Regions from separate parts of the Bacillus sp. SIMBA_154 genome, predicted to be linked through region 2. Evidence: riboswitches for the same ligand, from Rfam matches in the RefSeq annotation. Region 2 holds a riboswitch; each other region holds the start of a gene.
The links. Region 2 has a riboswitch for S-adenosylmethionine ahead of metK (methionine adenosyltransferase). Riboswitches for the same ligand answer to the same signal wherever they lie in the genome.

Region 1 (5,924 bases), on a different contig from region 2:
GCCGTTCTCGATGCAAAGGTCCCACTGATTTTGGATCGAAACTTTGAACCTGGCGGACGCATCGACATCAACTTAAAGGATTTAACCAATGTGATGGAAACTGCCCATGATATCGGCGTTCCTCTCCCTCTTTCTAGTCAGCTGCTTGAAATTTTCCATGCCCTCAAAGCAGACGGAAAGTCTGGACTTGATCATGGCGGCATCGTTCAATATTACGAAAAAATGGCTCATGTCGAAGTGAAGAAAGGATGAGATGATCATGATGCAAAGCACTGAAATACTGAATGCCATTCCGAAAGCGGATTCAAAGAGCATTCAAACGGCATATGAACAAGCACTAAGCCATTTTCAGCATAAAATCATTGTATTAGACGATGATCCAACAGGTATTCAAACCGTACATGGCGTCTCTGTTTTCACTGATTGGTCAGAGGAAAGCATTGAAGCCGGTTTTCTTGAAGACAGCCGTATGTTCTTTATTTTAACCAATTCTCGCAGTATGACTGAGAAAGAAACTGCCGCTGCGCACGAAACGATTGCTTCAACGATTGTGAAAGTAGCTGAGCGGCTTCATCAAGATTTCATCATTGTCAGCCGGGGAGATTCTACCCTGCGTGGACACTTTCCGCTGGAAACTGAAGTACTCAGAACAACCATTGAACAACGAAGCTCCTTCCAATTTGACGGAGAAATCATTCTTCCCTTTTTCCAAGAAGGCGGACGCTTTACGATCAACAATATCCACTACGTACAGGAAGGACACGACTTGATTCCTGCTGGTGATACAGAATTTGCACGAGACCGTACATTCGGCTTTCAGTCGTCTCATCTCGGGGAGTGGATTGAAGAAAAATCAGGCGGAACGTTCACAAAAAAGAACACCACCTACATTTCGTTAGAAGATATACGGGCTTTACGCATTGATCAAATCAAGGAGCAGCTCATGACCGTGAAGGATTTTCAAAAGGTGGTTGTGAACGCTGTAGATTATGACAATGTCAAAGTCTTTGTCACCGCCCTCATTGATGCCACCCAAGCAGGTCAGCAATTTATTTTCAGAAGTGCGGCTGCTCTCACAAAAGTACTTGGCGGCATCCACGACCAATCCATATTAACAAGAAAAGACTTGATACAAGAAGAAAGCCCAAACGGTGGTCTTATCATGGTTGGTTCTCATGTCAAAAAAACAACGGAACAATTAAGAGCGCTACAGCAAAATAAAGAGATCGCTTTTATTGAATTTAATACACATCTCGTGTTAGAACCCAAAGAATTTCAAGAGGAAATTGACCGCGTGATTGAGCAAACCGAAATGTTGTTAGCATCCGGTCAATCTGTTGCTGTTTATACAAGAAGAGAACGCCTTGACCTTGGGGACAATCGTCAAGAGGAGGAATTAAAGCTTTCCGTTCAAATTAGTGATGCTGTGACAAGCATTGTCCAGCGCCTCACAATTCGCCCTAAATATCTCATTGCCAAAGGTGGAATTACCTCAAGTGATATTGGAACAAGAGGGCTTAGCGTCAAACGTGCGACTGTTGCAGGTCAAATTAAACCTGGTATTCCCGTTTGGCAAACAGGAGAAGAAAGTAAATTCCCCTTCATTTCTTACGTGATTTTCCCGGGAAATGTTGGCTCAAAGGATACGTTAAAAGAAGCTGTAGAAATACTTGAAGGATAAAGCGCAGGGAGTGTTCTCGCTCCCTTATGCACCACAAAGGAGGAAAGACCATGTCGTTAGTTTTTATTGGACTTGGCGTTTTGTTATTGCTTTTACTCATGGTTGTCTTTAAGTTAAACGCTTTCATTTCGTTGATTATTGTCTCTTTAATTGTTGCTGTTTTAGAAGGTATGTCACCACTTGAAGCGATTGCTTCCGTCGAAAAAGGACTCGGTAGTACACTCGGGCATCTAGCACTGGTTCTCGGTTTTGGAGCGATGCTCGGTAAATTGATGGCTGATTCTGGCGGCGCCCAGCGCATTGCGATGACGCTCATTGACCGATTCGGCATTGGGAAAATCCAATGGGCAACAATGCTGACTGGATTTGTTATTGGAATTGCTCTGTTTTATGAAACCGGATTCATTATCTTAATTCCATTAGTCTTTACCATTGCTCAAGCCGCAAGACTTCCTGTGTTGTATGTTGGCATGCCGCTCGTCGCTGCACTCATCACAACACATGGCTTCCTCCCTCCTCATCCAGGGCCGACAGCCATTGCCAATGTCTTTCAAGCAAACATGGGACAAACGTTGTTAGTTGGAATTATTTTAGCAATTCCTGCTGTGTTAGTAGGAGGACTACTGTTTACGAAACTATTTCAAAAAGATCAATTGCATGCACATATACCGAAAAACTTATTTAATCCAAAGGAATTTACAGAAGAGGAAATGCCAAGCTTCGGGATTAGCATTTTTACCGCTGTTTTGCCTGTATTACTTATGACATTCAGAGCATTTTTAGAAATTTTCTTCCCATCCTCTCCATTCTTGCCAACAGCTGAGTTTTTAGGTGAACCGGCGATTGCGCTATTAATCTCAGTGCTGCTTGCCATCTACACGTTTGGACTTGGCAGGGGCAAAAGCATGCAGGAAGTCATGAAGTCGATCACGGATTCTATTGGCTCCATTGCAATGATTCTATTAATTATTGCAGGCGGCGGCGCTTTTAAACAGGTGCTCATCGATAGCGGCGTCGATCAATACATTGCTGGGATCATGCAAGGAAGCACTCTTTCTCCCCTGCTCCTCACCTGGCTGATTGCTGCTGTCCTGCGTGTATCATTAGGGTCAGCAACTGTCGCCGGTCTCACCGCGGCTGGCATTTCTGCACCACTTATTGGATTAACGGGTGTCAGCCCGGAATTAATGGTGATCGCAACAGGTGCCGGAAGTATTACGTTCTCTCACGTGAATGATGCGGGTTTCTGGATTTATAAAGAATACTTTAACCTGTCAATGGCCCAAACCTTTAAAACATGGACATTGATGGTCACTGTTCTTTCACTTGTCGGACTAGCTGGTGTTCTTGTCGCTGATTTGTTTATGTAGGAAAATAAATTGTAAAAACCATTGACTTTTTCTCGAAAAGATTGAATAATTGTGTATATTAAGAAAATTGAATCAAAAGGTAACCTTATTAAGAGTGGTGGAGGGACTGGCCCTGTGAAACCCGGCAACCGCTGTTCCTAGGAACAGAATGGTGCTAATTCCTTAAGCAAGCACACGCTTGTTTGAAGATAAGGCAGAGATCTCACAGTATATGATGCTCTTCCTTATCCAAGGAAGAGCTTTTTTATTTGATATTCAACCTGTAGAAGGAAGGGATTCAGCATGACACAAGTACAAACCATTGGAAAGAAAACAACAAAGCCGCCATTTCGCGCAGATCAAGTAGGAAGTTTACTCCGTTCAGAGCGCATCAAAGAAGCACGTAAGCAAAAAGCAGACGGTACGCTGACAGCAGAGCAGCTCCGACAAATTAAAAATGCAGAAATCACACGTATTGTGGAGAAGCAAAAGGAGATTGGATTAGAGGTTGTGACAGACGGAGAATTCAGACGTGCATGGTGGCATTTTGACTTTCTTGAAGGACTTGATGGGGTCGAAGGATTTGAAGCAGATCAGGGCATTCAATTCCACAACACAACGACAAAAGCACGAGGCATTAAGGTAACGGGTAAAATCGATTTTACAGAGCACCCAATGCTAGAAGATTACCGCTTCCTTCACAGCATCGCTGGTGATCATACGGCAAAAATGACGATTCCAAGTCCGAATATGCTCTTTTTCCGTGGAAAGCTTGATGAAGGTGTGTATGACAGCTTAGATGATTTCCACCATGATGTGGCCCAGGCGTATAAGAAAGCCATCCGTGCTTTTTATGATGCAGGCTGCCGCTACTTGCAGCTAGATGATACGGCATGGGCAGTGTTCTTTTCTGAAAAAGGTCATGAACAAATCAAAGCCTTTGGCCGCGAGGAAGATGAACTTCGTGAGTCGTTTGCAAAAACAATCAATGAAGCCGTTGCCGATCGCCCAGAGGATTTAGTCATCACAATGCACATTTGCCGTGGCAATTTTAAATCAACATGGGCAGCTGAAGGTGGTTACGAAGCAGCGGCAGAAACGATTTTTGCTGGTTTAGATCTTGATGGCCTCTTTTTAGAATTTGACGACGATCGTTCTGGCGGATTTGAGCCTCTTCGATATGTGAAGAACCCAAATCTTCAAATCGTACTTGGTCTTGTGACTTCAAAGTACGGTGAGCTTGAGCCGGTTGAACAAATTAAAAAACGAATCGAGGAAGCGGCTCAATATGTGGACATTAACCAAATTTGTTTGAGTCCACAATGCGGATTCGCATCCACGGAGGAAGGCAATCTGTTAACAGAAGAGCAGCAATGGGAAAAGCTGCGTCATGTGATTGAGATTGCTGATCAAGTGTGGACTTCATAGTCCCTTGACGAAAAAAGAGACAAACCGCATCATCAGCGGTTTGTCTCTTTCTTTTATACATCTAAATAATCACCATTCGTAGCAATCACTTGTTTATACCAATCGAAGCTTTTCTTTTTCTTTCTATCTAATGTACCGTTTCCTTCATTATCACGGTCGACATAAATGAAGCCGTAGCGTTTTTTCATTTCAGCAGTTGATGCACTGACAAGGTCAATTGGGCCCCAGCTTGTATAACCGATCAAGTCTACACCGTCTGCGATGGCTTCTCTTGCCTCTAGCAAGTGGCTTCTGAGGTAATCAATCCGGTAATCGTCTTGAATCGATCCGTCCTCTTCCACTTGATCGACAGCGCCCAAGCCATTTTCTACGATAAACAATGGTTTTTGGTAGCGGTCATACAGCTGATTAAGCGTCGTACGAAGTCCTTTCGGATCAATTTGCCAGCCCCAATCACTTGCTTCAAGGTATGGGTTTTTCACGCCTGCAAATAGATTCCCACCTTCAGCCTGATCAAGGATTGCAGGATCTGTACTTGCCACAAAGCTCATATAATAACTGAAGCCGATATAGTCCACTGTATGGTTTCTTAAAATGTCTTCGTCACCATCTTGGAACTCAATGGTGATCCCATTTTCACGTAAATACCGTTTCATGTATCCTGGATAGTAGCCTCTTGCCTGTACATCTGAGAAGAACAATGTTTTACGGTCTTGATCAATCGCAGCAAACATATCTTCTGGTCTTGAGCTGTACGGATATGTGGTCATAGCTGCAATCATACAGCCAATTTTCGCATCTGGAATGATTTCGTGTCCCGCTTTAACAGCCAAAGCACTTGCAACAAATTGGTGATGGGCTGCTTGATATTGAATGCTTTTCTCGTCTTCGCCTTCTTCAAATACAAGTCCGCCACCTGTGAAAGGGGCATGTAACACGACGTTGATTTCGTTAAAAGTCATCCAATATTTCACTTTGTCTTTATATCTCGTGAACAATGTTTTAGCGTATGTTTCGTAAAGATCCACAAGCTTACGGTTTCTCCATCCGCCATAGTTTTTCACAAGTGCAAGAGGCATTTCATAATGAGAGATGGTCACAACTGGCTCAATCCCGTGCTTGTGAAGTTCATCAAACACTTTGTCATAGAAAGCAAGACCTTCTTCATTTGGTTCAGTATCGTCGCCATTTGGGAAAATACGCGGCCAAGAAATCGATAGTCTGAAGCACTTGAATCCCATTTCTGCAAAGAGTGCAATATCTTCTTTATAGCGATGGTAGAAGTCGATTGCATCATGATATAAGTTAAGGTCTTTCATTGATTCATCGAATGGGTGCATAATGCCATTTGGAGATATGTCAGCTGTAGATAAGCCTTTTCCACCTTTGTTATAAGCGCCTTCAATTTGGTTGGCAGCAACAGCGCCGCCCCATAAGAAACCTTTAGGAAATGTTTTTTCTAACTT
Region 2 (5,924 bases):
ACGATGAAAGAAGAATCAATACCGCCAGAAAGGAATGAACCAACAGGCACATCACTTCTCATGTGAACTTTCACAGAATCATAGATTGCATCGCGCACTTCTTCTATTAATTTCTGTTCTTGTGTTTGTTCAGGCTTGAATTGAACCTTCCAGTAAGTCTTAAATTCTATCTTCTTGCCCGGGCGAAGTGTAAACTGATGACCTGGCTCCACCTTGTGCACCTTTTGATCAAGTGTATTTGGCTCAGGAACGAATTGGAAAGACATGTATTGCTGCAGAGAGGTCTCATCAAATAAAATGTTCTCATTTACAGCCATTAAGCTTTTGCGTTCAGAAGCAAAGTACACTTGCTCATCCATTTGTGTAAAATAAAGCGGTTTGATGCCAAAAGGATCTCTTGCGCCATATAATAACTGCGCTTCTTTATCCCAAATTAAAAAGGCAAACATGCCGCGAAGCTTTGAAGCTGCTTCTTCTTTATAGTGACGATATGTGGCAAGAAGTACTTCCGTATCAGAATCTGTGCTGAACGTATAGCCCTTTTTCACAAGCTCTTCCTTCAGCTCCACATAGTTATAAATTTCTCCGTTGAAAATAATCCAATATTTCTCATCTTCATAAGAAAGCGGCTGCTTTCCATGTTCAACATCTATAATACTTAAACGTCTAAATCCAAATCCTACATGCTCATCATGGAAGTACCCCTCATCATCCGGACCACGATGAACGATGAGACGATTCATTTGTTTAATTAACTCTTCCTGCTCAGTAGTTTCGGACAATGGACGGTGATTAAATACACCAACAAACCCACACATATTATTGCCTCCACGTTATGTTATTTCTAAAAGTAGACCTATAATTAGACAGTATTTTGTACGATTTCGTTTCACATTTTTACGCTTTTTATAGAATTTTTTTTAATCAAAAGGAAAACCGCTTAAAATAAGCGGTTTTATATGTTGTTATTGTCCTAATGCTTCCTTGCGAAGCGTGTCGGCTTTATCCGTTTTTTCCCATGGGAGATCTAAATCGTGACGGCCAAAATGTCCGTATGCAGCTGTTTGTTTATAGATCGGACGACGCAGATCGAGCATTTTAATAATGCCAGCCGGACGTAGATCAAAGTTCGCACGAACCACCTCAATTAATTTTTCTTCAGAAGCTTTTCCTGTTCCGAATGTATCAATTGAAATCGATACAGGCTGTGCAACACCAATTGCATAAGCAAGTTGCACTTCACAAGAATCTGCAAGGCCAGCTGCTACGATGTTTTTCGCTACGTAACGAGCAGCATATGCTGCAGAACGGTCAACCTTTGTTGCGTCCTTACCAGAGAAAGCACCGCCGCCATGACGAGCGTAGCCGCCATACGTATCAACGATGATTTTACGTCCAGTTAAACCAGCATCCCCTTGAGGTCCACCGATGACAAAACGGCCTGTTGGGTTAATAAAGTATTTTGTCTCTTCATCAATCAGTTCACTTGGAACCACAGGGTGGATGACATGCTCTTTTAAATCGCTTTGAATTTGTTCAAGCGTCACTTCTGGTGCATGCTGCGTGGAAATAACCACTGTGTCAATACGAACTGGTTTGTTTTGTTCATCATATTCAACTGTTACTTGTGTTTTTCCATCTGGGCGAAGGTATGCAAGTGTTTGATCCTTGCGTACTTCTGTTAAACGACGAGATAATTTATGCGCTAGTGAAATCGGCAGCGGCATCAGCTCTTCTGTTTCGTTGTTTGCAAAACCAAACATAAGACCTTGGTCACCTGCACCAATCGCATCAATTTCTTCTTCAGTCATTGTTCCTTCACGTGCTTCAAGCGCTTTGTCTACACCTTGCGCAATATCAGCAGACTGTTCATCAATTGATGTTAGCACAGCACATGTTTCCGCATCAAAACCATATTTCGCACGTGTGTAGCCAATTTCCTTAATCGTGTCACGTACCGTCTTTGGAATATCGACATAAGTAGACGTTGTAATCTCACCGCTTACTAATACGAGACCGGTTGTTACAGAGGTCTCACAGGCAACACGTGCATTTGGATCTTTCTTTAAAATTTCATCCAAAATGCTGTCTGAAATTTGATCACAGATTTTATCCGGATGTCCTTCTGTCACTGATTCTGAAGTAAATAAACGACGATTTTGACTCATAATGGCTATTTCCTCCTGTACAAGGCCACATCATCCCAAGATGAGGCCTCCAATATGATACGGAACTCGTTCCCTCTTATATGAAAACGTTTATATTAGAGATGTTATTGGCAATTTGTTCATATGATATCCCAAAAATAAAAAAACCATTTCCTTCATTTCGAGGAAAGGGTCTGAGATCGCATGCCTTTCACTCTTATCGCTCAAGGTGTTCTTGTACCTTGCATCAGGTTAGCACCTTGGTTTCTCAGCATGTTCATGCCTTTTTCATAAGAAACCGGTTGCTGGGCTTCATCGGGCCTGTCCCTCCACCAACTCGGGATAAGAGTATCCGTTCAATAAGATATCTTATCTTAAACCCTTGCGTCATGTCAATGCTTCATAGGAATTATCTCTCCTCTTTTTTCACCTCACAATTAGCATCACCAAAAAGCATATTTTCATAGCAGAAATGAAAAAACACACACAAAAATATTTAAATAGTATAGACTATTATTATCAATGTGTTATACTAATCGAAACAAACAAATTCAACGGTAAAGGAAGGGTTTTTTTATGAACTCAGTGGATTTAAAAGAAGATTTGCAGTCATTGCTCTCATTAGAAAATACGCACCAAAATTTATCTGTTCCGAAACTTGTTGAAAAGATTTTGGCACGTAATGAAGGCGTTTTAACATCAACAGGAGCTGTCCGCGCCACAACTGGTGCTTACACTGGACGTTCGCCTAAAGATAAATTTATCGTCAAAGAAGAAAGCTCTGAGCATAAAATCGATTGGGGTCATGTAAACCAGCCGATCTCTAAAGAAGCATTTGATCGTTTATATACAAAGGTTGTCTCATACTTAAAAGAACGTGATGAACTATTTGTCTTTGAAGGGTTTGCCGGCGCTGACGAAAGATACCGTATGCCGATTACAGTTGTAAACGAATTTGCATGGCACAATCTCTTTGCAAAGCAGCTATTCATCAGACCTGACGGGTCAACGCCATCAGCTAACGAAAAACCTTTCACCATCTTATCTGCACCTCACTTTAAAGCAGATCCTGAAACAGATGGAACAAACTCTGAAACATTCATTATCGTTTCTTTTGAAAAACGGACGATTCTCATTGGTGGAACAGAGTATGCAGGAGAGATGAAGAAATCGATTTTCTCTGTCATGAACTACCTGCTGCCTGAGCAAGATATTTTATCGATGCACTGCTCAGCAAACGTTGGTCAAGAAGGCGATGTCGCATTATTCTTCGGCCTTTCAGGGACTGGGAAAACGACGCTTTCTGCAAGCGCAAGCCGCAAGCTGATCGGAGACGATGAACACGGATGGTCTGGCACAGGTGTCTTCAATATCGAGGGCGGATGCTATGCGAAATGTGTGAACTTAAGTGAAGAAAAAGAACCACAAATCTACAAAGCCATCAGCTTCGGATCAGTGCTAGAAAATGTTGTGCTTGATGAAGAAACTCGTGAAGCGGATTATGATGATACATTCTTTACTGAAAATACACGGGCTGCTTACCCAATCGAAATGATTGATAACATCGTGAAACCAAGTATCGCAGGTCATCCATCTGCTATTGTCTTCTTAACAGCTGATGCATTTGGCGTTTTACCTCCAATCAGCCGTTTAACAAAAGAACAGGCGATGTACCATTTCTTGAGCGGTTACACAAGTAAATTAGCAGGAACTGAGCGCGGTGTAACGTCACCAGAAACAACATTCTCTACTTGCTTCGGTTCACCATTCTTGCCACTTCCAGCTCACGTCTATGCTGAAATGCTTGGCAAAAAAATTGATGAGCACGGTGCAAAAGTATTCCTTGTGAATACAGGCTGGACTGGCGGCGGCTATGGTACGGGCAAACGAATGAATCTTGCTCATACAAGAGCAATGGTGCAAGCAGCGATCGAAGGTGACCTTGACAATGCCGAAATGATTACTGACGACATCTTTGGATTACACATTCCACTTCATATTCCAGGTGTACCAGATGAAGTACTTCAACCTGCTAAAACGTGGGAAGACCAAAATGCTTATCAAGAAAAAGCACACTTCCTTGCCAATGAATTTAAAAAGAACTTCAAAAAATTCAGCCATGCGGCAAGTGACATTGAAGCAAAAGGCGGACCACTCGTATAAAAAGACGAAAGCTGAGGGAATATACCCTTCAGCTTTTTTTAGTTCGTTGAATGCAATGACACAAGGCGGTAAGTCACCTTCGTAACATTGTCTGTCAGTTCCAGCTTTTCAACATGTGCTGTCCCTGTTTTTTCTCCGTCTTTCGTTTTGCGCACCTCAAGCGGAATATTTAATGGATAAATGCGGTACCCTTCCTTCATGAGCTCAAACACATTTTCTTCAATTCTTGTCTCATTTCCTTTTGTGACAATCATTGTATTAAATTCAACAGGCATTCCCATAATGAAAATCCCCCTACTTTCTATATTCGTTATACCGTTTATTTTACCACATTTCCGCTTTTTCGGCTGTGCATCCATGTCGTCAGCCTTCTGACAATCTCTCGATTATGATGAGGCGGGAAATAATGATTGTAGCCGTGAAAATACCATGTTTCCACAGACTTCCCGTGCTTGCGAAGCGCTTCTTCTAATAAATACGCATGCTCAATGGATACATTCTGATCCTGCTCTCCATGGATGATTAAAACAGGCGCTTCCATTTGATCCACAACATTCAAAGGCGTTCTGTCCTCATATGCCTCAGGTACCTTATGCGGCGGACCGCCAATCACGCGCTTCATCATTCTTCTCATATCGACACGCTCTTCATAGGTGAGCTTCATATCACTTACACCTCCCCATGTTACAAAGGAAGCAGCCTCCTGTTTCATTTCAACAGCAGTCCAAATGCCCATAATACCGCCGCGCGAAAAACCAAAGATATGAATACGATCCCGCTTTACCTTTTTGTGATGCTTCAACAGCTGAAATGCAGCGAATGCATCTTTCCGATCCTCTCCGGCAAAATCCTCGTTTCCTTCGCCTCCTTGATTCCCTCGGTAAAAGGGAGCAAAGACAACAAAGCCTTGTGCTGCAAATTGCACGATTCGGCCAGGTCTCACCATCCCCACATTTTTAATGCCGCCTCGTAAATACAAAAAGCCCTCATAGAGACCTTCTCCGGCCGGTTCAGCGAGCAGCCCCTTTATCCGAAGTCCATCTGCCTCGTAGGTCACTGTATATAAATGAATATGCGGATGGGGCGATGGGAATCTTCTTTTTTCCACAATCACTTGATTTCTCTCCTTTTCATCCGGTATTACGTCAATTGCTTGATGATCGCTTCTGCAACAAGCTGGCCTGATTTTGTCACCATCGGGGTGCCGCCGCCCGGATGACTTGTCCCTCCAACAAACCAAAGCCCTTCAATGTCCTTTGACTGATTATTGATACGGAAGAACGCCTGCTTGAACGAGTTTGAAGACATGCCATAAATGGCTCCATGATATGCCCCCGTTTTCTGCTGCAAATCAAGCGGGGTTTGAACCGCTTCATATTCGACAAGCTGATCAATATCAAAGAGACCCTTTTCCTTTAATTTGGTTTTCATATGCTGACGATACGTCTCCTTTAGCATGTCCCAATTTTGCTCTTTTGTCACATAAGGTGCATTGGCCAAGACAAAAAGGTTGCTTCTGCCCGGTCCTCCGCTTAATTCTGGCTCTGAATGGCCCGAATAACATATGTAAAGTGTTGGATCCTGAGGTAATTGCTTTTTCTGAAAAATATCCTT
Region 3 (5,924 bases), on a different contig from region 2:
ACAAGTACGTCAGAAGACATGATGAACAAAGAATTACTCATTGATCGTCCATTGCAAGAGACTGTGCTGCATTACGGACAATTGGCATATGAAAGTGGACTCGACGGTGTTGTTTGCTCTGTTCATGAATCTAAAGCCCTTCATGAGCACATCTCACCTTCCTTTCTCACTGTGACACCAGGGATTCGCTTGCCGAATGATCAAACCGATGACCAAAAGCGTGTCGCGACACCTGCCTTTGCAAAAGAGCAAGGTGCTTCACAAATTGTTGTCGGAAGATCCATCACGAAAGCTGAAAGTCCAATAGAAGCCTATCATCAAATTTTGAAAGAGTGGGAGTGACTGCCGGATGAAAACGAAAATCGCTAAACATCTACTACAAATCAAAGCTGTCTCATTAAAACCAGACACACCGTTTACGTGGGCAAGCGGCATCAAATCACCGATTTACTGTGATAACCGCCTGACTTTGTCGTACCCGGAAGTGAGACACGACATCGCTGAAGGTCTAAAAGATTTGATTCTCACTCATTTTGAGGGAGCGGAGGTTGTCGCTGGCACTGCAACAGCGGGCATTCCGCATGCCGCATTAGCTGCAGACCGCCTGAACGTGCCGATGTGTTATGTCAGAAGTAAGCCAAAAGCACACGGAAAAGGGAATCAAATTGAAGGAGCCGTATCGCCTGGTCAAAAAGTTGTTGTCGTAGAAGACCTCATTTCAACTGGTGGGAGCGTGCTTGAAGTGGTCTCGGCTCTTCAAGACGAAGGCTGTGACGTACTCGGAGTTGCTGCAATTTTCACATACGGCCTGCCAAAAGCAGCTGCTGCTTTTCAAGAGAAAAACATTCCATATGTCACACTAACAGACTATGACACGCTGACAGACGTGGCTCTTGAGCTAAAAGCGATCGAACCTTCTGCTATGAATAAACTAAAACGCTGGAGACAAGATCCTACCTCTGAATCTTGGATGGAAGAAACGGTTTAAAAGCTGTGCCACTCGCACAGCTTTTTCATTTGGTTAAAAATAGTAAAATAGACTCAAATTTAAATAAAAACTAATCCTATCAATAAAGTCGGGTTGACTTTTGTTTGAATTGTGTTAATATTTAATACAAATTAAAACTCTTATCCAGAGAGGTGGAGGGACTGGCCCGATGAAACCCGGCAACCTGCGATTCGTAAGGTGCCACTTCCTGCAAAATGATTCTATTTTGAAAGATAAGGAAATCGTGAGCTTCCTCATCTTTCTTTCGGACTGAAAGAAAGTTTTTTTATTTTAACGGTGAGGAGGAAGAGGAGATGGAAGTGAAACAAAACCAGGATGAGGGCTTAGTGAAGCACATGCAAGAACTGATTGGGGATATAAAATTCGGTTCGATTACGTTGATTGTTTAGGACGGTCAAGTGATTCAAGTAGAAAAAAACGAAAAAATTAGGTTGAAGTAGTGCGCAGATTAGCAATATGAGCGGTACTCCGGAAGGGGAGAAACAATGTTAACTTACGAAAATTGGCAAGAGCCGTCCATTACATTTCAAGAGGACGATTTGTATAAAGGGGCCCTATCCGTGCTGAAATGGGCGTACGGTCATTATGGTGATCAGCTCGTTTATGCATGCAGTTTTGGCATTGAGGGCATTGTCCTGATTGATCTTATTGCGAAAGTAAAAAAGGATGCGAGAATTGTCTTTTTAGATACAGGTCTGCATTTTAAGGAAACGTACGATACAATTGATGCGGTAAAGGAAAGATACCCCGGTTTAGACATCGTACTGAAAACACCTGAGCTGACAGTTGAACAGCAAAACGAGCAGCATGGTGAAAAATTATGGGAAACAAATCCTCAAAGCTGCTGCCATATGCGCAAGGTCATTCCTTTGCAAGAGACACTATCTGGCTATCCGGCATGGCTTTCTGGCTTAAGAAGAGAGCAGTCACCAAAACGAGCAGGTACGAACTTTTTAAATCAGGATGAAAAGTTCAAATCAGTGAAAGTATGTCCGCTCATTCACTGGACGTGGAAGGACATATGGAGATATGCATCTAGAGAGGATCTTACTTATAATCCGCTGCATGACCAGGGATACCCAAGTATCGGCTGTGCACCGTGTACACAGCCAGCATTTACTGCGGATGATTTGCGTTCTGGCAGATGGTCAGGTACAGCAAAGACAGAGTGCGGATTACATGAGTAAGGGAGCATAATGTATGGAAATCGCCGCAATTTTATTTAGTTTATTCTTTGCTTTAAACATAGGCGCAAGCGGAGCAGCCGCTTCTATGGGCATTGCGTATGGATCAGGTGCAATTAAAAAGCCCATCTATGCACTCAGCGTTTGTGCAGTCGGAGTTTTAGCAGGTTCAGTGATTGGCGGCGGTGAGGTCGTCAAAACGATTAGCTCTGGTATTATGCCAGAATCTGTGATTACAATTGAAATTGTTTGTATCATCATTGGTTCTGCCGCATTATCACTCTTCATAGCGAATCTGATGGCCATCCCTTTATCAACAAGTGAGGTCACAGTAGGGGCTGTGGTCGGTGTTGCAGTCGCGTATAAAGTGTTATATGTGAAATCTATTTTAGTCATTGTGGCCTTTTGGATCATCATTCCACTTGTCGCCTTTGTTTTCACCTTTACTGTAGTCAAAATCATCAGAATGTTCCCTAAACGCACATTATCTAAAAAAAGCACTGCGATTTTATCAGTCTTGCTCATGATCAGTGGATTTCTAGAGGCGTTTTCAGCCGGTATGAACAATGTTGCCAATGCAGTCGGCCCGCTTGTGGCCTCAAGCGTCTTGTCCGTTGGGCAAGGAACACTTTACGGCGGAATCTTCGTCGCACTTGGTTCCCTGTTGCTTGGCAGAAGAGTGCTAGAAACAAACGGAAAGAAAATCACCCGCTATCAAACGGGTGAAGGGATTTTGTTATCGAGTACCGGCGCTGGACTTGTCATCGTCAGCTCTATTTTTGGGCTGCCAGTTCCACTTACTCAAATCACCTCCTCGTCTATTATCGGACTTGGGATGGCAAAGGGTGGACCTAACATTTTTCATAAACATATCGTGAAAAAGATGCTGAAGGTCTGGGTTGTGTCACCCTTTTTATCACTCAGCCTATCGTATCTGCTGGTGAGCCTTTTCCTAAAAGGAGATTATTACTCTATTTTTATCATGATGAGTGTACTGCTTGCCTCACTCGGTGCGCTGAGTCTGATGAAGGCAGTCAAAAATGAAAGCAGCTCGATTCATGAGCAGGGCGGCGGGATTTAACTATAAATCCGACTATTAACATCTAATAAATATGAACATTGAGAGGAAGATGGACAAATGAGTTTAACACCACATGGTGGCGTATTAATGAATCGAGTAAATGAAGAATATGATCTCAGCACGGCTGCGAAGGAAATTGAACTAGATGCGATTTCCTTTGCAGACCTTGAACTCATTGCAATTGGCGGGTATAGTCCAATTGAAGGATTTTTAACAAAAGCTGATTATGAAGCAGTTGTCAGCAGTATGCGGCTAGCAAGTGGTGTCGTTTGGTCTCTTCCGATTACGCTGCCAGTCACAAAGGAAAAGGCAGCCGAGATCAATCAAGGTGATATTGTGCGTCTATCGTACAATGGAACAGTATACGGGATCATTGAAGTAGAGGATCAATACACACCAGATAAGGAAAAAGAAGCTGTAAATGTGTATAAAACAGATGACCGCAATCATCCAGGCGTGAAAAAATTATTTGAACGCGGTGACACGTATATTGGCGGTAAAATTACACTGACGAAACGAAGCGAAAAACCATTTCCTCAATTTACGTATGAGCCAGAAGAAACAAGAAAACATTTTAAAGAAAATGGATGGAAAACAATTGTTGGGTTCCAAACGAGAAACCCCGTCCACCGTGCCCATGAATATATTCAAAAGACAGCACTAGAAACAGTCGATGGTTTGTTTTTAAATCCGCTTGTTGGTGAAACAAAATCTGATGATATCCCAGCAGATGTGAGAATGAAAAGCTATCAAGTGTTATTGAACGGTTATTATCCAAAAGATCGCGTCTTTTTAGGTGTTTTTCCTGCTGCAATGCGTTATGCTGGACCAAAGGAAGCGATATTTCATGCGCTTGTTCGTAAAAATTATGGCTGCACACATTTTATTGTCGGAAGAGATCATGCAGGTGTTGGTGATTATTACGGCACATACGAGGCGCAGGAGCTATTTGATCAATTTACAAGCGAAGAGATTGGCATTACTCAGTTAAAATTTGAACACAGCTTCTACTGCAATACATGTGAAGCGATGGCAACACCAAAAACATGTCCGCACGATAAAAGTGAGCATGTCATTCTTTCAGGTACAAAGGTTCGAACGATGCTGAGAAACGGTGAATTACCACCAAGCACGTTCAGCCGAAAAGAAGTTATTGAAACATTAATCGAAGGATTAAAAACGACGGTATCTTAAAGGAGCGTATGACATGAGCAACGAACATATCGTATGGCATGATTCATCTATTACAAAAAAAGAATATCAACAGAAAAACAATCATACAAGCGGCATCATCTGGCTCACTGGTCTAAGTGGTTCAGGCAAATCGACGCTCGCAAATGCAGCGGCTAGAGAGCTGTTTGAACAAGGCTACCAAGTCACAGTCCTTGATGGCGATAACGTACGACATGGACTCAATAAAGATTTAGGGTTTTCAGATGATGACAGAAAAGAAAACATCCGGCGCATCGGAGAAGTGGCGAAATTATTTGTTGAGCAAGGGACCATTGTCATCACAGCTTTTATTTCTCCATTTCAAGAAGATCGCCAAATTGTTAGACAGTTAGTCGATGATGGGGAATTTCACGAAGTGTTTGTGAAATGTGATCTGAACGTGTGTGAAGAGCGTGATCCAAAGGGGTTATATAAAAAAGCCAGAAACGGCGAAATTCCATTTTTCACTGGAATTGATTCACGATATGAAGAGCCAGCTGCACCTGAGCTCGTATTAGATACAGGTGAATGGTCTCGCGAGGAGTCCAAACAGCGCCTCGTTGATTATGTAAAGGGAAGAGCGAAATAATCGGCTGATGGCAGGGGGAGAAAGCACGATGGGGAAAGTATACATTGTTGGTGCCGGACCGGGTGATCCAGACTTAATTACATTGAAGGCCCATAAGGCAATACAGCAGGCAGATGTCATTTTATATGATCGTCTCGTCAATCAAGAGATTCTCGCCCACGCCAAACCGGAGGCGGAATTGATCTATTGCGGCAAGCTGCCAAATCATCATACGATGAGACAGGAAGCCATCAATGAAGCGCTTGTGATTCATGCAAAGAAAGGGAACGTTGTCGTTCGTCTGAAAGGCGGCGATCCCTTTGTATTTGGCCGCGGCGGTGAAGAAATTGAATGCTTAGCTGAGCACGGGATTCCGTATGAGGTCGTCCCTGGGATTACCTCTGGTATTGCAGCGGCTGCTTATGCGGGCATTCCAGTGACGCACCGTGAATTCAGCTCAAATGTCGCTTTTGTCACAGGACATTATCAAAAGGATGAACATTTTGAAGAAAAGTGGGAGGCGCTGGCAACGGGAATTGATACCCTTGTCATATACATGGGCGTCAAAAACGTAGAAAGAGTGCAGCGGCTTCTTTTGAAAAATGGACGGAACCCTGAAACACCAGCTGCGTTTATTCACTGGGGAACCACTACGAGGCAAAAGACGACTTGCTGCACTGTAGCGACGCTGTCTGACACAGTTGAAAAAGAAGGAATCGAGCATCCGAGTTTAATTGTTGTAGGAGACGTCGTTCATTTTCATCAAAAGCTGAGCTGGTTTGAACCTGCACTGATCGAGAAATAAAGAACGAAGGGGAAAAGACACGTAGATACATCGTGTCTTTTCGTCTGATCAAAACAGGATGAGAG
Region 4 (5,924 bases), on a different contig from region 2:
TCGAAGAAGAAAATCTTCCAGCTTTGCAGCACCTTTTAACGTCATTAAAAGAAACAGGGAAGGCAAAGGGAGAGCTTCCCGTTACCCTTCAATCTGGTCAGCACAAATTATTCGAACTGACCATTACATCAAATGTTATGAGCGGTTTTTATATGTCCATCATGCGGGATATTACAGAAAAAAGGTTAATGGAAGAGAAGCTGTTAAAAAGTGAAGAACGCTTTAGAGAAATATTCGAAAATGCGATGGATGCTATCATCATATGGGCGGACGATGGAGAGATTGTGAGAGCCAATGAATCGGCCTGCCGTATTTTTGAATTACCAATGCATCAGCTGATTGGCAAGAAACTCACAGACTTTCTCGTCAAATCTGATAAGAGATATAGACCGACAAGAAGACGTTATATCAGGAATGATGAAATAAGGGAAGAACTCCTGTTCAGAATGGCAAATGGTCAATTTAAAGAGCTTGAGTTCACCTCGAAGCATGCGGTATTAGAAGGACAGCACTTAACCATTTTACGTAATGTCAGTGATAGAAAGCGAATGGAGCAGGAGCTTCGTGAAAGTGAGCTCAAATTCCGTAAAGTATTTAACGGGTCAATGGATGGCATTGTTCTTTTCGATAATCAATACCGGATTATTGATGTCAATCCTTCTGCAAGCGAACTGCTAGAACTGAAGGACGATCATTTAACTGAAATGAATCTCTTTCATATACTTGCCCCATATCAAATTGAAAATTTAGCACAGCCCGCTCAGGCGATGTCATTAGATGAGATGGACAATGAGGTTCCGTTTGTGCTGAGCCACCCAGATCAGCGCATACTGGAATTCTCCTTTAAACGCAATATTATTCATAACATGAATCTAGCGATCTTTAGAGATGTGACAGAGCGGAAGGAACTAGAAGAGCGGGTGAGAAAATCAGATACACTTCATGTGGTCGGAGAGCTTGCCGCTGGAATTGCACATGAAATTAGAAATCCGATGACGGCATTAAAAGGCTTCATTCAGCTGCTGAAAGGAAATATTGAAGGGGAGTATTCACTCTATTTCAATGTCATCACATCAGAGCTAAAAAGAATTGAATCCATTATTACAGAATTTTTGATTTTAGCGAAACCGCAAGCCATTGTGTATGAAGAAAAAAATGTGGTGCAAATTGTAAAAGACACGATGGATCTTCTGCACGCACAGGCGAATCTTGGCAATGTCCAAATGCACCTCAATGTCATGGATGAGATTCCGCTGATCTACTGTGAACAAAATCAATTAAAGCAAGTCTTCATTAACATTTTAAAAAATGCGATTGAAGTGATGCCGCGGAAAGGAAATGTATACGTGAGCATTCAGCGGAAGGGCGAGGAGCATATTGTCATTTCATTGCGTGATGAAGGCTGCGGAATGACAGAGGATAAGCTAAAGCGTCTTGGTGAACCATTTTATACAACGAAAGAACGAGGAACTGGACTTGGTTTAATGGTTAGTTATAAAATTATTGAAGAGCATCAAGGAACCATTGAGGTAGAGAGTGAGGAAGGAGTAGGGACAGTTTTCCACCTTACGCTGCCACTTAGGCAACAGAAACAAGAAGGAGAGCTTTAATATGTATTATACAGTCTATAGCGCACCAATCGGGGCATTATACATACTAGAAAAAGACGGTGTCATTATCGAAGTGGTGTTTGATGATGAACCGTTTTTGGCAAAAAAGCAGACAGCCGATCTTAAAAAAGCAGATACGCCGGTCTTGCGAGAAGCGAAAAAACAGCTTGATGAGTATTTCAAGGGAGATCGTAAAGTATTCGATCTTCCACTCAAGCAAGCTGGCTCTCCATTTCAAGAGCAAGTGTGGGAGGCACTTTCGGCTATTCCATACGGTGAATCAAAAAGCTATGCAGACATTGCAGAAGCGATTGGCAATCCAAAGGCCGTCAGAGCCATTGGACAAGCCAACCGGCGCAATGCCTTGCCTATTTTTATCCCGTGTCACCGGGTCATTGGAAAAGACCGGTCTCTCACGGGTTATGCAGGAACGAAGACAGATATGAAAGCGGTTCTGCTTGAATTAGAAGGCATCCCATTTGTTCAAAAATAAATCGATTGACCTGTTCCAAATGTTTAGCAAACGACATATCCTTTTATTAAGCTAAAAAAGTTGGTTGAGGGAAAAAGGAGGGCGCTAGGATGTTTTGGGGCAAAAAAGATAAAATGTATGCCGTCACGTCACTATGTGTCAAAATGAACGTTTTGACAGAGGAACAAAAAAAAGAAATTTTAGCCAAAACGATCGAAACAAAAAAGCGCGGTGCTCTTAAATGACAAGAACACGGCGCTTTTTTGTGATCAGAGTGAGATGCTTTCAGTGAAAAGTGCATCAATCTCCTCTGTGTAATTGGAAGTGATAATTCCTTTCTCTGTAATGATACCTGAAATGAGATGGTGGGGAGTGACATCAAAGGCGGGATTAAATACCTGAACATCGGGCGGTGCAATTTGTATGCCGTTTAATTCCTTAACTTCCAGCGGGTCGCGCTCTTCAATCGGAATATCTGCCCCATCGCGGGTCGATACATCAAAGGTCGAAAGTGGTGCTGTCACAAAAAACGGAATTTGAAAGTGTTTGGCCAGAATGGCAAGACCTAACGTTCCAATCTTATTCGCTGTATCTCCATTTCGAGCGATTCGATCAGCTCCAACAATGACAGCAGAAATTTGCTTTTCTTTCATCGTATGGGCTGCCATGTTATCTGTGATGAGCGTCACATCCACACCGCCCTGCATCAGCTCCCATGTCGTCAGTCGAGCGCCTTGAAGAACAGGGCGTGTTTCACAAGCATAAATGTGAAGATCAAGATTTTTCTTTTTGGCTAAATAAAAAGGAGCAAGCGCTGTTCCGTAACGGCTCGTTGCGATGGAGCCTGCATTACAAATGGTCATAATACGGTCACCTGATTTAAAGAGCTGGAGAGCATTTTGACCAATTTGCCTGCATGTTTCTTCATCTTCGATTTGAATTTGAATGGCTTCATGGACAAGATCTGTTTTGGCTGCATTCACCGAAGCAGCACGCTCAATGCGCTGAATCAGTCGGTCTAATGCCCAGGCAAGGTTCACAGCTGTTGGACGAGCACTGTTTAAATATTCTTTTAGTCGAGCGACTTCTTGTTGAAAGACATCAATTTCTTCTGTATCAATTCCTTGAGCACTCAGCGCCAGCCCAAAAGCTGCTGTAATGCCAATAGCAGGTGCTCCGCGCACTTTTAACGTCACAATCGCATCATACACATCTTCTTTAGTAAATAAATGCTCAAATACGGTTTCGGCCGGTAATTTTTGCTGATTCAAAATGTTAATATGGTTTTCTTCCCATTCGACGGAACGGGGAACTTCAAATTCTTTAGACAAAACCCGTCACTCCTTTACAGACTGCTGGAATAATGCGACGAGGTCAGACGCTGTTTCCACTGCATGATATTGTTTAATGAATGTTTTTCCGAGCGTAAGTGCTGCTTTTTTCTGCTGAATCCGTTTAGTTGATGATGGAATCGCATCCAGATCAGCCGCATGAGCAAGCCCAATTGTTCGGCGAACAAGCTCACAGCCGGCAAAGCCTGTCGCTTCTTTTAAAATACGGTCAAAGGTTGTTTCTAAAAAGCTGTCCGATACACTAAACGCTTCAATGCTGTCTTCTTTCCAAGCCTTTGTGAACACTTCTTTGAATGTGGCCCATACATTGACAACATGAGCAAAAAGGTGCTGCTGATCCTGTTCATTCTCATGAGATAAAGCATTCAAGAACAGATTGGCAATAAAGTGTCCGATATCAAATCCAAAGGGACCGTAAAAAGCGAATTCTGGATCAATGATCTTTGTTTCAGTCTCGCTTGCAAAAATACTTCCTGTATGAAGATCTCCATGAACCAGTGTTTCAGCTGAGGTTAAGAAAATGCGCTTTAGCTCTGCTGCTTTTGCTTGCACGGCAAGATCCGCCCACAGCGCTTCGGCATCTTCTCTTAATTCCTCTTCGAAGTCATTTGTTTCACTATTAAAGAAAGGGTCTGTGAAGACGAGCTTTTCTGTGATGTCACAAAGATCAGGGTTCGTAAACTGCTTCACGAATTGTTTTTTGATTTTAGGATTTGTGGCAAAGTCAGATGTGTAAAATAGTGTTTTGCCTAAAAATTCACCGACATGATCTGATAAGTGCGGATATTGTTTTCCGGCAATTAGCCCTTTTCTGACGATTTCTAAGTGTGATAGATCCTCCATTGCTGTCACAGCAAGAGCTGTATCAGAATAATAGACTGCTGGTACGAGGTGCGGCGCATATTCTGACTGCTTAATCAGTACAGCACTTTCAATTCTTGCACGGTCTAATGTAAGCGGCCAGCTCTCCCCAACCACCTTTGCATAAGGCAGTGCCTGCTTGATGATCAATCCTTTTTCACGTTTGTGATCAAAAATATGAAAGACGTAATTTAAATTCCCGTCACCGATTTCAGTACATGTCAAATGACTGCTTTCTTTGATCAAACCAAGTCTAATCGCCAGTGCAACTGCCGAGCTCTCTGTTAATTCTTCATATGATGCCGTAAGTGTAACCAATTGCTTCCCCTCCAAATCATATAAAAAAGCCTCTTTCTCCTGAGAGAAAGAGGCTTGATAGCGTGTATGCTCTAAGCCTCTCTTATCTCTCAGCACATACGTCTGATGGAATTAGCACCGTGCCCTATAAGACAATTGTCTTGGCGCTTTACTTGCTGCGCCCCACTTCACAGTGGTATTAACGGTCGGTTGCTGTTGGGGTCAAAAGGCCAAATCCCTCGCCCAACTCTCGATAAGAGAAATCAATATGTCATTGTTTTGTCTGCATGCATTTCTTAATTCAAGATATTATCAGAGCTGCTCTTCACATGTCAATCTTTTTTCAAAATTGCTTTACAATTCATAAAACAATCCATTACAGTGAGTGTATTGTCACGTAACTTGAATAGAAGGTGAAAAAAATGGAATTCCAGCAATCAGATGTGTTGAAACATTTACCGAAACAGTTTTTTGCGTCGCTTGTCCAAAAAGTGCAGAAAAAAGTGCAGGAAGGAGCTGATATCATAAATTTAGGCCAGGGAAATCCTGATCAGCCAACTCCTCCGCATATTGTAAAAGCCATGCAGGAAGCGGTAGCAAAGCCCGAAAATCATCAATACTCCTCTTTTCGCGGAACAGCAAAACTAAAAAAGGCCGCCGCAGCCTTTTATGAAAGAGAATATGGTGTCACGCTTGATCCGAAGACAGAAATCGCCATTTTATTTGGCGGGAAAGCGGGACTTGTTGAGCTGCCGCAATGCTTACTGAATCCGGGTGATACGCTGCTTGTCCCAGACCCTGGTTATCCTGATTACTGGTCAGGCGCTGTGCTTGCTGGAGCTCATATGGTCACCATGCCTCTTCTTGAACAAAATGATTTTTTACCTGACTACCATCTATTGCCTGAGGCTGATAAGAAACAGGCAAAATTGATGTACTTAAATTACCCAAACAATCCGACTGGTGCCACTGCAAGTCGTGCATTTTTTGAAGAAACCGTTACTTTTGCGAAAGATCACAAATTGTGTGTTGTCCATGATTTCGCATATGGCGGCATTGGATTCGATGGAGAAAAGCCGGTCAGCTTCCTGCAAATAGATGGAGCGAAAGAGACGGGTATTGAAATTTACACATTGTCCAAAACATATAATATGGCCGGCTGGAGAGTTGGTTTTGCAGCAGGAAATCCCTCTGTCATTGAAGCGATCGAGCTTTATCAGGATCATCTGTTTGTGTCACTGTTTAAAGCTACTCAAGATGCAGCAGCAGAAGCTCTTTTAAGCGATCAAACGTGCGTACAGGTGCAAAATGATCGTTATGAAAAAAGACGAA

Region 1: another riboswitch for S-adenosylmethionine. It lies ahead of R0K30_RS19430 (5-methyltetrahydropteroyltriglutamate--homocysteine S-methyltransferase); the one in region 2 lies ahead of metK (methionine adenosyltransferase).
Region 3: another riboswitch for S-adenosylmethionine. It lies ahead of R0K30_RS04435 (DUF2292 domain-containing protein); the one in region 2 lies ahead of metK (methionine adenosyltransferase).
Region 4: another riboswitch for S-adenosylmethionine. It lies ahead of mtnK (S-methyl-5-thioribose kinase); the one in region 2 lies ahead of metK (methionine adenosyltransferase).

Annotation. Positions count from the first base shown of each region.
Region 1 is NZ_JAWJBV010000022.1:13,898-19,821, forward strand. Features, by position in the region: gene garR (2-hydroxy-3-oxopropionate reductase) at 1-252, shown strand, start outside; gene R0K30_RS19420 (four-carbon acid sugar kinase family protein) at 260-1,681, shown strand; gene R0K30_RS19425 (gluconate:H+ symporter) at 1,732-3,051, shown strand; SAM riboswitch class I at 3,134-3,246, shown strand; gene R0K30_RS19430 (5-methyltetrahydropteroyltriglutamate--homocysteine S-methyltransferase) at 3,334-4,458, shown strand; gene bglH (aryl-phospho-beta-d-glucosidase) at 4,512-5,924, opposite strand, start outside; gene R0K30_RS19440 (beta-glucoside-specific PTS transporter subunit IIABC) at 5,902-5,924, opposite strand, start outside.
Region 2 is NZ_JAWJBV010000014.1:30,095-36,018, reverse strand. Features, by position in the region: gene asnB (asparagine synthase (glutamine-hydrolyzing)) at 1-818, opposite strand, end outside; gene metK (methionine adenosyltransferase) at 966-2,168, opposite strand; SAM riboswitch class I at 2,362-2,496, opposite strand; gene pckA (phosphoenolpyruvate carboxykinase (ATP)) at 2,724-4,310, shown strand; gene R0K30_RS16330 (DUF2584 domain-containing protein) at 4,349-4,591, opposite strand; gene R0K30_RS16325 (alpha/beta hydrolase family protein) at 4,630-5,424, opposite strand; gene R0K30_RS16320 (phytoene desaturase family protein) at 5,451-5,924, opposite strand, start outside.
Region 3 is NZ_JAWJBV010000002.1:194,959-200,882, reverse strand. Features, by position in the region: gene pyrF (orotidine-5'-phosphate decarboxylase) at 1-342, shown strand, start outside; gene pyrE (orotate phosphoribosyltransferase) at 350-988, shown strand; SAM riboswitch class I at 1,126-1,228, shown strand; partial or broken gene R0K30_RS04435 (DUF2292 domain-containing protein) at 1,399-1,449, shown strand; gene R0K30_RS04430 (phosphoadenylyl-sulfate reductase) at 1,495-2,196, shown strand; gene cysP (sulfate permease) at 2,210-3,274, shown strand; gene sat (sulfate adenylyltransferase) at 3,332-4,468, shown strand; gene cysC (adenylyl-sulfate kinase) at 4,482-5,075, shown strand; gene cobA (uroporphyrinogen-III C-methyltransferase) at 5,104-5,859, shown strand.
Region 4 is NZ_JAWJBV010000002.1:397,923-403,846, reverse strand. Features, by position in the region: gene R0K30_RS05485 (PAS domain S-box protein) at 1-1,610, shown strand, start outside; gene R0K30_RS05480 (methylated-DNA--[protein]-cysteine S-methyltransferase) at 1,612-2,103, shown strand; gene R0K30_RS05475 (hypothetical protein) at 2,193-2,327, shown strand; gene mtnA (S-methyl-5-thioribose-1-phosphate isomerase) at 2,352-3,413, opposite strand; gene mtnK (S-methyl-5-thioribose kinase) at 3,420-4,613, opposite strand; SAM riboswitch class I at 4,694-4,851, opposite strand; gene R0K30_RS05460 (pyridoxal phosphate-dependent aminotransferase) at 5,015-5,924, shown strand, end outside.